Regions from separate parts of the Mesorhizobium sp. PL10 genome, predicted to be linked through region 2. Evidence: predicted binding sites of a transcription regulator. Region 2 holds the regulator's gene; each other region holds the start of a gene.

Evidence for each region. The regulator LexA, encoded in region 2, represses DNA repair genes until DNA is damaged. The targets are predictions, from matches to a motif close to TGTTCNNNNTGTGTTCNG.
Region 1: ACWGTO_RS14330 (YifB family Mg chelatase-like AAA ATPase) is a predicted target of LexA. The motif match lies at 2,458-2,475, and genes of this name have one in related genera.
Region 3: ACWGTO_RS04900 (PA0069 family radical SAM protein) is a predicted target of LexA. The motif match lies at 3,199-3,216, and genes of this name have one in related genera.

What each region holds. Positions count from the first base shown of each region.
Region 1 covers NZ_JBSKBR010000007.1:261,632-266,622, reverse strand. The annotation lists gene ACWGTO_RS14335 (malate synthase G) at 1-806, shown strand, start outside; gene ACWGTO_RS14330 (YifB family Mg chelatase-like AAA ATPase) at 832-2,364, opposite strand; gene ACWGTO_RS14325 (Ig-like domain-containing protein) at 2,648-4,153, shown strand; gene gshB (glutathione synthase) at 4,231-4,991, opposite strand, start outside.
Region 2 covers NZ_JBSKBR010000006.1:85,457-90,447, reverse strand. The annotation lists gene trpC (indole-3-glycerol phosphate synthase TrpC) at 1-197, shown strand, start outside; gene moaC (cyclic pyranopterin monophosphate synthase MoaC) at 200-682, shown strand; gene ACWGTO_RS11785 (molybdopterin molybdotransferase MoeA) at 683-1,888, shown strand; gene lexA (transcriptional repressor LexA) at 2,007-2,750, shown strand; gene ACWGTO_RS11775 (ComEC/Rec2 family competence protein) at 2,744-4,991, opposite strand, start outside.
Region 3 covers NZ_JBSKBR010000002.1:280,017-285,007, reverse strand. The annotation lists gene ACWGTO_RS04925 (4-(cytidine 5'-diphospho)-2-C-methyl-D-erythritol kinase) at 1-386, shown strand, start outside; gene moaB (molybdenum cofactor biosynthesis protein B) at 373-927, shown strand; gene ACWGTO_RS04915 (GFA family protein) at 1,053-1,481, shown strand; gene ACWGTO_RS04910 (hypothetical protein) at 1,471-2,445, opposite strand; gene ACWGTO_RS04905 (glycosyltransferase) at 2,638-3,141, opposite strand; gene ACWGTO_RS04900 (PA0069 family radical SAM protein) at 3,291-4,445, shown strand; gene ACWGTO_RS04895 (ribonuclease HII) at 4,601-4,991, shown strand, end outside.

The DNA.
Region 1 (4,991 bases), on a different contig from region 2:
TCCTCGACCGCACCGGCGACGAGATCCACACCTCGATGGAAGCCGGGCCGATGATCCGCAAAGGCGACATGAAGCAGGCCGCCTGGATTTCCGCCTATGAGGCGTGGAATGTCGATACGGGCTTGGAATGCGGGCTGGCCGGCCACGCCCAGATCGGCAAGGGCATGTGGGCGATGCCGGACCTGATGGCGGCGATGCTGGAACAGAAGATCGCGCATCCCAAGGCAGGCGCCAACACCGCCTGGGTGCCGTCGCCAACCGCGGCGACGCTGCACGCCACGCACTATCACAAGGTCGATGTCCATGCCGTGCAGGCGGCATTGAAGAGCCGGCCGAAGGCGAAGCTCGACGACATTCTGTCCGTGCCGGTGGCGGTGCGGCCGAACTGGACGCCCGACGAGATCCAACGCGAGCTCGACAACAACGCGCAAGGCATTCTGGGCTATGTCGTGCGCTGGATCGACCAGGGCGTCGGCTGCTCGAAAGTGCCTGACATCAACGATGTCGGCCTGATGGAGGACCGCGCCACGCTGCGCATCTCCTCGCAGCACATCGCCAACTGGCTGCACCACAAGGTTTGCTCCGAGATTCAGGTGATGGATTCGCTGCGCCGCATGGCGGCGACAGTCGACCTGCAGAATGTCGGCGACCCGCTCTACTTCCCGATGGCCGCCGACTTCGACAGTTCCATCGCCTTCCAGGCCGCCTGCGACCTGGTCTTCAAGGGCCGGGAGCAGCCGAACGGATACACCGAGCCGGTGCTGCATGCGCGGAGGCTGGAGCTGAAGGCGAAGCAGGACCGCTGATCTCCGCCCTTGTGGGTGAGATCACCTATGCCGCCTGCGCCACTCGCTCCGACATCATGCGGTAGGAAATCGCTTCCGCCAGATGAATGCGGCCGACGGTTTCGCTGGCGTCGAGGTCGGCGAGTGTGCGCGCCACTTTCAGCACGCGGTGATAGGCCCGCGCCGAAAAGCCGAGCTTCTCGCTGGCGTCCTTCAGCAGCGACAGGCCGGCGGCGTCCGGCACGGCAATGTCTTCGATGATTGCTGGCGAGCAATGCGCGTTGGTGGTGGCGCTGGTGACGCCAAGCCGTTCGAAGCGTTCGCGCTGGATGGTGCGGGCGCGGGCCACGCGCTGCGCGACGGCAGCACTTTTCTCCGCCCGGTCCGGGCGGATCAGATCGGCGGCCGAGACCGCCGGCACCTCGATCCTCAGATCGATACGGTCGAGCAGCGGGCCTGAGATGCGCGCCTGGTAGTCGGTGCGGCAACGCTCGCCGCGCAGGCAGCGATAGCCCGGTTCGCCGGCCATGCCGCAGCGGCACGGGTTCATCGCCGCCACCAGCTGGATGCGCGCCGGATAAGTAACGCGGTGGTTGGCGCGCGCGATCATGCAGTCGCCGGTCTCCAGCGGCTGGCGCAGCGCATCCAGCGTCTGCGGCGAGAATTCGGGGAATTCGTCGAGGAACAGCACGCCGTGATGGGCGAGCGAGACCTCGCCCGGCCGCACCCGCAAGCCGCCGCCGACCATCGCCGCCATCGATGCCGAATGGTGCGGAGCGCGGAACGGCCGCCGGTCGGTCAGCTTGCCTTCGCCGAGCTCGCCGGCCACCGAGGCGATCATCGAGACTTCGAGCAATTCCTTGGGCGCCAGCGGCGGCAGGATCGACGGCAGCCTTTGCGCCAGCATCGATTTTCCTGAACCCGGAGGCCCGACCATCATTAGATTGTGGCCGCCGGCTGCCGCCACCTCCAGCGCTCGCTTGGCGCTCTCCTGGCCCTTGATGTCGCAGAGGTCGGGCAGGTCGCGCGCCGAGACATGAATGCCGGGTTCGGGTCGCGACAGCACCTGCGTGCCGCGAAAATGATTGGCGATGGCAATCAGGCTGCGCGGCGCCAATATGTCGAAATCCTTGCCCGCCCAGGCCGCTTCCGGCCCGCAGCCGAATGGGCAGATCAGTCCCTTTCCCTCGGCATTGGCGCCGATCGCAGCCGGCAGCGCGCCGGCGACCGCGGCAATGGTGCCGTCGAGCGACAATTCGCCGAGCACGACATAGGAGGCCAGCATGTCGCCCGGAATGGCGCCGAGTGCGGCCATCAGGCCAAGCGCGATCGGCAGATCGTAATGGCTGCCTTCTTTGGGCAAATCGGCAGGCGCAAGGTTGACGGTCACCTTCTTCGACGGCATCGACAGGCCCGACGCATGGAGCGCCGCCTGCACGCGCTCGCGGCTTTCGGCCACCGCCTTGTCGGCCAGGCCGACGATCTGCATGCCGACCTTGCCCGGCGCGATCATCACCTGGACATCGACCGGAACGGCCTCGATGCCCTGGAAAGCAACCGTGCGAACCCGCGCCACCATTTTGATCTGCCCCAATGCAGGCTCGCTCGGGCCATTGTGGATCAAGCCGCCCGCGACGTCGGCCCAAGACAACCATAGATTTCAGGCCAAGGCAAGAACATTACGGGAACATACGGTCCGCCGTGCTTCCGGCACCATAGATGCCGACGCCTGCCTCCGCCCGAGACAGAATTAACTGCAAAGGCGGCGCGATTGGTGTCACCGATCCGACTCGCATACTATGGTATGGTTGGGATCGGGGGACATCCGCAGCGCGTTCAAGCGCAAAAGCGAGGACAACAGGATGCCGACCTTAAGCAATGGCAGTGTGCTCACTGTATGGGAAGAACCCGACAATCCCAACCCGAGCCCCGACGCGGTGCTTTTCAGCATCACGGAAACCGACGGTGACGTGATCGGACCGATAGGGGCAAAGCCGGATTTCCCGTTCGGTGGCATCGACGTGGCTTCGGTCGATGTCTTCGACGGCTTCTTCACCATCACCAGCTTCACCAATGAGGGCCGGACCGAGACCTGGACGACGGTGGAAACGCAGGTCTTCGACAATGAAGGCAATCTTCTCCGCACCTTGTCCGACCAGGCGGCCTACCTGTCGGCCCGGATCGTCTCGGTCAACGCCGACAGCCCCGACACCATCGCCGTGACATGGATCGGGGCGAACGAATATTTCGGCGGCGAAAACACCCAATACGGCCAGCACCAGATCATCCTGGACGGCGGCGCGCTTCAGCCCGACACCTTCGTCAACCATGCGCCGACGGCCGCCGATCTGGATGTCTCGGTTTCGCAGGGGCAATCTCTCGACGATATCAAGTTCAGCGCGGCGGATGCCGACTACGATCTCTTGAGCTTCGTCGTCGTCGATGGGCCGGACCACGGCGCCCTTGAGCAGAGCACGCGATTCGACGGCAACTACTATCCGTTTCACCAAGGTCACGTGGGCGCCAGCCTGCACCATCATGCCGACTTTCTGAACGGCAATCTGTTCGACTACACACCCGAGGCCGGCTTCGTCGGCACCGACAGCTTTGAAGTTTACGCCACGGACGGCCAGGGCAACAGCAATGTGGTGACGATTACGGTCACGGTCACGCCACCGGCCGGGTCCATCGCGCTTGACGACGCCACCAACACTGTGAGCTATGCAGGCAACGACAGTGCCGTGCTCGTCGCCGCGCTGGACGGCGGCGATCGCGTCACCGGCACCGCCTTCAACGATACGCTCGACGGCGGCGCCGGCCACGACCAGCTGTTCGGCGGCGCTGGTTCCGACACCCTCATCGGCGGCGCGGGCACGGATTGGCTGAAGGGCGGCGCCGGCAATGACGTCATAAGCGGCGGTGCGGGCACGGACGGCCTCCGCGGCGATGAAGGCGACGACAACCTCGACGGCGGCGCTGGTTCCGACGAGCTACGGGGCGGCGCTGGCGATGACATCCTCAATGGCGGTGCCGGCGGCGACCGGCTGGCCGGCGGCGAGGGCAGGGATGTCTTCGCGTTCGACACCTTTGGACTGGCGAACCGCGACTGGATCGAAGACTTCAATGCGCAAGATGATGTGATCCGGCTCGACAGTTCCGTGTTTGTCGGGCTGCAGGCCGGCCCGCTTTTCGCTTCGGCCTTCGCGGTCGGTAGCGCAGCCATCGATGACAGCGACCACATCCTTTACAACGACGTGACCGGCGACCTGCTGTTCGATGTGGACGGGGTGGGTGGCGCGGCGGCCGTCAAGTTCGCCGCCGTCGACCCTGGCACCTTGCTCACCGCGGACGACTTCATCCTGGTCTAGAGCAAAGGGGAAACGATTCCCTCAGGAATTGGGTGAAAGCAAAGAGATAGAGCGGTTCGCCGTTTCCGTGAAGCGCTCTAGCGCCTCTTCCCCTCGACGGCATCCCAGAACAGGCTCGCGATGTCGGCGCCGCCAAAGCGCTGCACTTCGCGCACGCCGGTGGGCGAGGTCACGTTGATCTCGGTCATGTAGTCGCCGATCACGTCTATGCCGACGAGGATGAAGCCGCGTTCCCTCAGCGACGGCCCGATGCGCTCGCAGATTTCGCGCTCGCGTTTCGTCAGCTCGGTCTTTTCGGCGCGGCCGCCGACATGCATGTTGGAGCGCGAATCGTGGTCGGCCGGCACACGGTTGATGGCGCCCACCGCCTCGCCGTCGATCAGGATGATGCGCTTGTCGCCCTTGCGCACGTCCTTGAGATAACGCTGCACGATATAGGGTTCGCGCGACAGCTGGGCGAACATTTCGAGCAGCGAGGCAAGGTTGCGATCGTCCTCCTTGAGATGGAAGATGCCAGCGCCGCCATTGCCGTAGAGCGGCTTGACGATGATGTCGCCGAACGCCTTGCGGAAGGCCGCGACCTCCTGCGGGTCCTTGGTGATCAGCGTTTCCGGCATCAGGTCGGGGAATTCGGTGACGAAGATCTTTTCCGGGCTGTTGCGCACCCAGGCCGGGTCGTTGACGACCAGTGTCTTCGGGTGGATGCGCTCGAGGATGTGCGTGGTGGTGATGTAGTTCATGTCGAAGGGCGGGTCCTGCCGCAGCAGGATCACGTCCATTTCCGACAGGTCGGTGCGCACCTTGTCGCCCAGCGTGTAATGGCTGCCCTTCTCGTCGC
Region 2 (4,991 bases):
AGCGGCTGGCGTCGATGGTGCCGGGCGGCCGATTGCTGGTCAGCGAAAGCGGCATTTTCACCCACGACGATTGCCTCAGGATGCAAAAGACCGGCATCGAAACCTTCCTTGTCGGCGAAGGCCTGATGCGGCAAGAGGATGTCGCCGCGGCAACGCGCCTGCTTTTGACAGGCAAGGCGACAGCCGAGGTAGCCTGACGATGACAGCCGCCCTCACCCATCTCGGCGCCAAGGGCGAGGCCAACATGGTCGATGTCGGCGGCAAGGACGAGACGACGCGCACGGCAATCGCCGAGGGCTTTGTCTCGATGCGGCCTGAAACCCTGAAGATGATCCTCGATGGCGACGCCAAGAAGGGCGATGTGCTGGGCACAGCGCGCATCGCCGGCATCATGGCGGCCAAGAAGACGCATGAGCTGATTCCGCTCTGCCATCCGCTGCTGTTGACCAAGGTGTCGATCGACATCGAGCCGGATCCCGCTTTGCCCGGCCTAAGGGTCACCGCGCTCGCCCGCGTCACCGGCAAGACGGGCGTCGAGATGGAGGCGCTGACCGCTGCATCGGTGGCCTGCCTGACGATCTACGACATGGCCAAGGCGGCCGACCGCGCCATGGTCATCTCCGGCATCAGGCTGGTGGAAAAGACCGGCGGCAAGTCCGGCGACTACAAGGCGGGTTCGTAAATGGCGCTGGTTCCGGTCGCCGAGGCGCTTCAACGCCTCCTCGACGGCGCTGCGGCGCTGCGGGGTGAAAGCGTCGCGCTGGCGGATGCGGCCGGCCGGGTGCTGGCGGAGTCAGTCGTAGCGCTGCGCACCCAGCCGCCTTTCAACGCGTCCGCCATGGACGGCTATGCGGCCCGGGCGCAGGATGTGGCATCCGCCCCGGCGCGGCTTTCTGTAATCGGAATGGCGCCTGCCGGGCGCGGCTTTGACGGCACTGTCGGCAAGGGTGAGGCCGTGCGCATCTTCACGGGCGCGCCGCTGCCTGAAGGCGCAGACACCATCGTCATCCAGGAAAATGTCAGGGATCTCGGCGGTGGCCAGGTCGAGGTCACCGAGCCGACGGCAAAGGAACGCAACATCCGCCGCCGCGGGTTGGATTTTGCGCAAGGTGACGTCCTGCTGGAGAAAGGCCGCGTGCTCGATCCGGCCGCACTTTCGCTGGCGGCATCGGCCAACCATCCGATGGTGAATGTGGTGCAACGGCCGCTAGTCGCCATCATCGCCACCGGCGACGAGTTGCTGCCGCCGGGCAGCGCGCTTGGCCCCGACCAGATCATCTCGTCCAACGCCTATGGCGTCGCGGCCGCCGCGCAATCGGTCGGCGCGCGCGCTCTCGATCTCGGTATCGCGGCCGACCGTAGGGAGGCGATTGCAGCACTGGTGCAGAAGGCAGTCGCGGCAAAGGCCGACGTCATCGTCACGCTCGGCGGAGCTTCGGTCGGCGACCACGACCTTGTGCACGACGTGCTTACCGGCGAAGGCATGAAGCTCGATTTCTGGAAGCTTGCCATGCGCCCGGGCAAGCCGCTGATGTTCGGGCGTCTCGGCGACATCAGATGCATCGGCCTGCCCGGCAACCCGGTGGCGAGCCTGGTCTGCTCGCAACTGTTCCTGAAACCGCTTTTGGCGCAGCTGGGTGGCCGCGCCCATCGGCAGGATATGCGGCAGGCGCAGCTCGGCGCCGCGATGCCGGCCAACGATCTCAGGCAGGACTACGTGCGCGCCGTGATCACGGAAGAAGCCGGCGCACTTGTCGCAACGCCGTTCGGCATCCAGGATTCGTCGATGCTGCGAATGCTGGCCGACGCCAACGGCTTGATCGTGCGCGAGCCCTTCGCTCCAGCCGCCGCCGCGGGCGCCGCCTGCAGCGTGCTGATGTTACGCTGAACAAAACGTCAACACATTCATTAAACTTTAAAAGGTTGCGGAACACAACTGGAACAGATAGTGTTTGTTCTGGGTTTGTTTTTTCTGATTCTGGTTTCAGAACCCGTGGGGGGCCGCGATGCTGACGCGCAAACAACATGAACTCCTGATGTTCATTCATGAACGCCTGAAGGAGAGCGGAATCCCGCCGTCTTTCGACGAGATGAAGGAGGCGCTCGATCTCGCTTCCAAGTCCGGCATTCACCGCCTGATCACGGCGCTGGAGGAGCGCGGTTTCATTCGCCGGCTGCCGAACCGGGCGCGCGCGCTGGAAGTGCTGCGGCTGCCAGACTCGATTGCACCCGGCCTCAATGCGGCGAAAAAGTTCTCACCAAGCGTTATCCAGGGCAGCCTCGGTCAGAACCAGGGGGGTCTCGGCCGCCAGATCAAGCCGGCCTCGCCCTCGCGTTCGATGTCTGCCGGCAATGACGACGCGGTTTCGGCGGTGTCGATCCCGGTTATGGGCCGGATCGCCGCCGGTGTGCCGATCGACGCCATCCAGCACCAGACGCATTCGATCTCGGTGCCGCCCGACATGATCATGGGCGGCGAACACTACGCGCTCGAGGTCAAGGGCGACTCGATGATCGAGGCCGGCATTTTCGACGGCGACACCGTCATCATCCGCAATGCCGACACCGCCAGCCCCGGCGAGATCATCGTGGCGCTGGTCGACGACGAGGAAGCGACACTGAAACGCTTTCGCCGCAAGGGCGCCTCGATCGCGCTGGAAGCCGCCAATCCGGCCTATGAGACCCGCATCTTCGGACCGGATCGGGTCAAGGTGCAGGGCAAACTGGTCGGGCTGATCAGGCGTTACTGAGCCGGTTTAGGTTTGTACTTTTCGCGCTGCTTGTAAGGCGGCAGGCCGCGTGCTTCGCGTGAGAAGTGGCGTTGCTCGTGCCAGGGACGGTAGGGTTTGTCGACGGCGAAGCGAATGGTTGGGGCTGTCGCGGCCGATTGCGGATCGAAGAAGACGGCGGCACTACCATCGCGGGCAAGCTGCTTCTTGGTCACGACCAGAACCAACGGGTCGCGGCACGGATTGTAGGCGGTGGCGTCGTCGATGACGATCAGGCTCGCGAAAGCGCAGGCTGGCCGGGCTGTTTTGCGGTCTTTTGCAAGCGCGACAATGGCTCCGGACGGGTGCCGGGCAATGCAGAGATCGCCTGTGCAGTAGAAGGGTGAGCCGGGCGGCAGGTCGAGCGGATCGAGATCGAACCGCCTGTCTCCCGTCTCAAATGTCTCGGGCTGAATGATGGTCTCGGCCATCAGCGCCCGTTTCCAGTTGTCGGTGGTGAATTCGTTTGCGCGGTCCCGGTTGAGAGCGAGCTCGCCGCCACCGATCGGCACAGCCACCAGATGCGCATCCTCGGAAATGAGCACATCGGGCGTGTGCACCTGCGGCACCGTCAACAGACCAGCCAGCGCGAAAGGTACGGCCGCCAGCCTCAGCCAGGTTGTGGCCATGGTTGCGATGACCAGTGCGACCGTTGCCAGCAACACGGACTGGATGGAGATCAGGCCGACGGCATCGAGCGGCGAACGCTCGGAGATCCAGGCAGAGATCGCGATCATTGCCGTCAGGCCCTTGCCCATCACATAGAGGAATGGCCCGTCCGCGCCGAACGGCATGGCCAGCGCACTGAGCACTCCGAATGGCATGACAACCAGCGATACGATCGGCATCACAATGAGATTGGCGAGCAGACTGAGCGGCGACACGCGCTGGAAATGCCAGATCGCGAACAGCAACGTGGCGCTGCCGGCAATGATCGAGGTCATGGCGAGGCCGCCCATGCCAGCCAAGAATCTTTGCGACAGAAAACCGACAAGGGAGCGCTTTGCCGGCGGCGTTCTCACTTTGTCGGCGCGGTAGTCGGCCCAGCCGGCATAGGCGCCGACAAGGGCGGCGGTGGCGGCAAACGACATCTGAAAGCTCGGGCCGACAACCTCATGCGGCGACACCAGGATGACGGCGATGGCCGAGATTGCCAGGTTGCGCATGGTGAGCGCGGCACGATCGAACAGCACTGCGATGAGCATCACCGCCAGCATGATGAAGCTGCGCTCTGCGGCGACCACGATGCCTGAAATGACGAGATAGGCGGCGATCGAGACGAGTGCCACGGCGGCCGCATATTTCTTCACCGGCCGGCGCGAGGAGAAATCGGGAAACAGTGCGAAGGCGCCACGCAGCAACGCCATGATGGTGCCGGCGACCAGCGCCATGTGCAGACCCGAAATGGAGATGATGTGGTAGATGCCGGTGCGCCGCATCGCTTCGTTGACCTCGTCCGGAATGCCGGCGCGCACGCCGACAATGAGCGCTGCGGCAATCTCGCCTTCGGCCCCGCCGATCTTGCCCCTGATATGATCGGCAATGTTTTCGCGCGCATTCTCAATCGCGGAAGAGAGCCGTGCAGTCAGTCGCGGCGGTTCCTGCGCGGCGATGGTTTTGGGATTGCCGAGAAAGAAGCCGCTGCCGCCGATGCCGCTGAAATAGCTGTCGAAGGAGAAATCGTAGCTCTCAGGCCGCACCGGACCCGTCGGCGGCAACAGCCTGGCATAGCCGGTCACCAGGGAGCCTGCCGTCATATCGGACGGAATCCTACGCGCCGAGAGCCTGACCCGCTCCGGCGCGTAGCGCAGCTTGGGGTGAGCGGTGGAAATCACGTCGAGCGTCAGCCTGACGCGGCCGTTCTCCATGTCTTCAAGACTGACAACGCGCCCGGTCAACCGTGTCTGGATCTCGGAGCCCAGCATCTGCGTTCCGGCGCGCCAGGTCTCGACCTTGGCGGCAACCACGCCCAACGCGCATAGCATCGTAGCCATGCAGCACAGATGCGTCCTTTGCCAGGATCGCGTGGCGACAGCACAGTATGTCGCCAACGCCACAATGGCGATTGGCTGGGCAAAGCCTGGCTCGCTGGCCAGCGAGAAATAGACAATGACCCCGGCCGCCAGGAAGACCGGCACCAGCAGGAAGGCAACGCCACGGTCGAGTTCCGTGCCGGCGGCCACCGCAACGCTGCGGCGGATTGCGGGCCATGACGGACGGCGG
Region 3 (4,991 bases), on a different contig from region 2:
TCGCTTTGGTGCTGGTCAATCCCGGCGTAGCCGTCTCAACGCAGGACGTGTTCAACGCACTCGAGAAGCGCGACAACGAACCACTGCCGCCGCTGCCTCGCAGCTTCGACTTCCATAGCGTCCGCAACTGGCTGGAGATCACCCGCAACGATCTTGAGGCACCGGCGCAGGCGATACAGCCACCCATCGGCAGGGCGCTTTCGCTGCTGAATAGAGCCGGGTCGGGCTTTTCGCGCATGTCGGGGTCCGGCGCGACATGTTTCGGGCTGTTCGAGACCGGCAATGTCGCCAAGCGCGCGGCGGCCGAGATCCGCAGCCGCGAACCGGACTGGTTTGTCGCGGCGACACGAAGCATCGCTTCGGAGGGAACCGATGGCCAAAATTGACGAGGGCCGCCCGTTCATTCCGGTGCGCATCGCGGTGCTGACGGTGTCCGATACGCGCAGCCTCGCAGACGACAAATCCGGCCAGACCCTGGCCGACCGCATCACCGAGGCCGGCCATATTCTCGCCGCCCGCGACATCGTCACCGACGATCGCAAGAAAATCCGCGACAAGGTGCTGGGCTGGTCGCGCGACAAGGATATCGATGTCGTCATCACCACCGGTGGCACAGGCTTCACCGGCCGCGACGTGACGCCGGAGGCGCTGGAGCCGATCTTCGAAAAGCGCATGGATGGCTTTTCCGAAGTGTTTCATCGCATTTCCTACGACAAGATCGGCACGTCGACGGTGCAGAGCCGGGCGACCGGCGGCGTCGTCAACGCCACCTTCGTCTTCGTGCTGCCGGGTTCGCCCGGCGCCTGCAAGGATGCCTGGGACGGCATTTTGAAGCCGCAGCTCGACTATCGCCACATGCCCTGCAACTTCGTCGAGATCATGCCCCGCCTGGACGAGCATCTCAAGCGCGGCAAGGCCGGCTCGTAAACCAAGGCAAAGTGCCGGTCGCACGCCGCCTATCTCAAGCCGAATGACGCCTGGACCTTCGAAGGGTCATTTCCTGCAGGCTGCCAGGAGGGTAATCTGTCGCCGGGTCTTCAAGGCGGAATACGATGAGCGCGTACACGGGCGGCTGCCATTGTGGCAACATCCACCTGACGTTTGAAACCGGGATCGAGCCATCGCAGATGGAGATCCGCGCCTGCCAATGCGCGTTCTGCGTCCGGCATGGCTCGCGCGCTGCCGCCGATCCGCAGGGTCGGTTGATCGTCACGGTCGAGGACGAGGCGCGGTTGCACCGATACCGGTTCGGATTGCGCACCGCCGACTATCTCATCTGCCGGGACTGCGGCGTCTATGTCGCGGCGGTGACCACCGATGGCGGCGACCCGAGGGCGATCGTCATCGTCAACGCATTGGACGACCGGCCGCGGTTCAGCGGCGAGCCGGTCGCCATGGATTACGATGCCGAGAGCCGCGAGGGCCGCATGGCCCGGCGGCAGGCGCGTTGGATGCCGGTCGAGATCCTGATCAGCGGATGACCGGTTCGCCGTGGAAGCGGCGGCGCGAGGGCGGCGACACGCCGAAGCCGACTTCCATCATCAGCCGCGGCGTGCGTGACGGCACGGTGCCCATATGGAAGCCGAACGGATCTTCGACAAAGCCGAGACCTGCCTCGCCGGTCAACGTGACCGGGCTGTCGTCGCCATAGACCTTGAGCACCTCTTGCGCCGAATGGCCGACGAGCAGCGTCAGCTGGTGCTTGAGGCTGCGTCGCCTGTGGCTGCCTTTGACATAGACATGCGGGCCGGTGCCGGCATCGCAGGGTTTCAGATAGAAGAAAAATTTCAGCATTCGCCAATCGTCGAGATCGAAATGGTATTTGCCGAGCGAGGCGAGGTTCTTGTCGGCATCGGAGGCCTCGCCGGTCGGAAAACTCCACCAGACGCGCGTCGTGATCAGCTTTGCCTGCCCGCCCAGATAGTGCTGGGCGATGTCGAGCAGCAGCGGATCGTTCTGGATGGCGAGTGCCGCGTTGCAGCCGAGGATGCGCTCGAAATAATGGCCACTGAGCAGGGAGCGGCCGAAACGCTTCTCGGCCTCGGCATGATCCCCGGGCATGAATTCGAGCCGGCGGTCGAAATTGCCGAAGCACGGCGTGCTTTGCGCGAAACTGGTGATCTCTTCGTGGACAGCCTGCGGCAGGACCAGACCGGAAAACAGCCCGTCGGACCGGAGCGCCTCGACGACCGAATTGAGGTCGACGCCCCTGAACATCGTAGCCCCGGTATTTTGCGCCGGGCGGGTGGCTTTGGCGCCCAGCCAGTGCAGGCGCCGCCCCGGCATGGTGCGGGCCAGCATGAACATCGGCAGCCAGGCCGGGTTCTCGCGCAGATCGGACAGATAGGTCGGGATGCGCGCGGCGATGCGGCGGAACAGGCTGCCATTGCGGGCAATGGCCTCGAGGCTGGCGGTGCCGGATTTGTCAGGCGTCGAAAGGTTCATTGGGGTCCTCGGTTATGAGCGCGGCACCGACGAAATGTCGGCTGCTCACCGCCCAAGCATTACCCAAACCCAAATGTCCCGCATCAGGGGAATGTTATCCCCGCGTCAACTTTTGTGCAATGCACAATAACGACGAGCTAAAGTAACAAGTTTTGACATCGCTCTCGCCTGCCGACGCGGGAGGACAAGACATCACTTGGCCGGAGCCACCCAGATCTCGGCGTCGAGCCGCCTGGTGGCAAGGCCGTGCGCGAGGGCTTCGGCGCTGCGCGCGTTCTTCGACAGGGACGTCGCCTGCCGCTTGCTGATGACCAGTCCTTCGGCCAGCGCCCGGTTTCCCTGGAGCATCCGTGCCAGGAACGGCCTGCGGCTGCCCCGGGCGCGGGAAAAGCGCGCCGGCATGGTTTGCCGCGCCGTGTGAGCGACAACGTCGTCGATCCAGCCCTCGACAAGCCGTGCGCCGGGTTCCAGCAACAGCAGCCAGTCGCCTTTCGCCTGCCTGATCCCGGCAGCGATGCCGCCGGCGACGAAGTGGCAACCGGCATGATCGGCGACCCGTTGCGTCTGGTCGGTCGAGCCGGTGTCGCAGACGATGACGTCGCGCACCACGCCCTCGACCGCGCCGCCGATCAGCGAGGCGAGCGTGCGGGCAAGGCCCTCTTCGTCATCATGGGTTTCGATGAGAACGCTGAGCATTTCAGCGCAATAGCGGAAAGCCTCGCGGAGCGCCAGTTTGGCATCGCGCGGCAAAAAAGTTCTTGCTTTGTTCTCGTCGGCAAAATAGGATTATTTTCATGAACAGAACGATTCGACAGCCGGCCGACAGTCCCTGGGAGAGGGCGAAAATGGAACATATCGTGCGTGCGGACATTGCAGCCTTCGGAGCAGGACGAGCCGAGATGGCCAATGCGATGATCGAACAGAGCGGCATGCGCGTCCGTCCGGACCGCAACCGCGGCCGTTCTGCCGGGATCAACCCGTCCGGCCGGTTCGAACCCGTCAGCCGGCATGTGTTCGACGATGGCTGGAATTCGCTGGAGGAGCTGCCGCCGTTCAAGACCGAGGTGCAGGTCGAGAAGCCGCGCATCATCATCACCCGCAACGAATCGCCCGACATCTCCTTCGACCGGTCGATCAACCCCTATCGCGGCTGCGAGCACGGCTGCGTCTATTGTTTCGCCCGGCCTACGCATTCCTTCATGGGCCTGTCGCCGGGACTGGATTTCGAATCGAAGCTGTTTGCCAAGCCGGATGCGGCGCGGCTGCTCGACAAGGAACTGTCGAAGGACGGCTACCAGCCGCGCACCATTGCCATCGGCACCAATACCGATCCCTACCAGCCGATCGAAAAGCAGTATCGGATCATGCGTGAGATTCTCGAAGTGCTTGAGGCGCGCGGCCATCCGGTCGGCATCGTCACCAAATCCCATCTGGTGACGCGCGACATCGACATCTTGTCGCGCATGGCCGAACGGGGCCTGGCCAAGGTGGCGCTGTCGGTGACGACGATGGACCGCATGCTGGCGCGTACCATGGAGCCGCGCGCATCGACACCGACCAAGCGGCTTGAGGCAATAAGGCAACTTTCGGATGCAGGCATTCCGGCCTCGGTGATGGTGGCGCCGATCATCCCCGGCCTGACCGACCAAGAAATGGAGCGCATCCTCGATTCGGCCCGCGCCGCCGGCGCCCGCGAAGCCGGTTATGTCATCCTGCGCCTGCCGCTCGAGGTGGCGCCGATCTTCAAGGACTGGCTGCTGCGCCACTATCCTGACCGCTACCGGCATGTGATGTCGCTGATCCGGTCGATGCGCGACGGCAAGGATTACGATTCGGAATGGGGCAAGCGCATGAAAGGCGCCGGACCCTATGCCTGGCAGATCGGCCGACGCTTCGAGATCACCGCCAAGCGGCTCGGCCTTAACGCCGAACGGCGGACGCTGAGGACCGACCAGTTCGTCGCCGCCGCCAATGCGACAGAGCAGCTGATGCTGCTCTGAAGATACTTCTCCTGCCTGCCGTCTTCGGCCGGGCAGGAAACAAGAATCCCGTCCGGCCTGTCCCCCGGCCTGCAGACGGTGCCCTCCCGGTCTTGCCCCATTCGACCCTGGAGGGACTTGCGGAGAATCGGAGCCGATGCGAACCTCGCCGCAACATGGCTCGCGCGCGTTCCGATTCTCCGCTTCTTTTCGAAATCGTCGAGAAGCCCGACTTCTCCTTCGAGACGAAGGCGATGGCTGAGGGCCTGTGGCCGGTGGCGGGCATGGACGAGGCCGGCCGCGGTCCGCTAGCCGGGCCTGTGGTTGCGGCAGCGGTGATCCTCGACCCCGCCAACATTCCCGACGGGCTCGACGATTCCAAACGGCTCAACCATTTGCAGCGCGAGGCGCTGTTCCTGAAAATCCTCGGCTCCGCGCTCGGCGTGTCGATGGCCTCGGTGAGCGCCGAAGGCATTGACGGCAGCAATATCCTCAAGGCCAGCCTGGAGGCGATGCGCCGCGCCCTGGCCGGCCTGCCCATCCAGGCGAAGCTGGCGCTGGCCGACG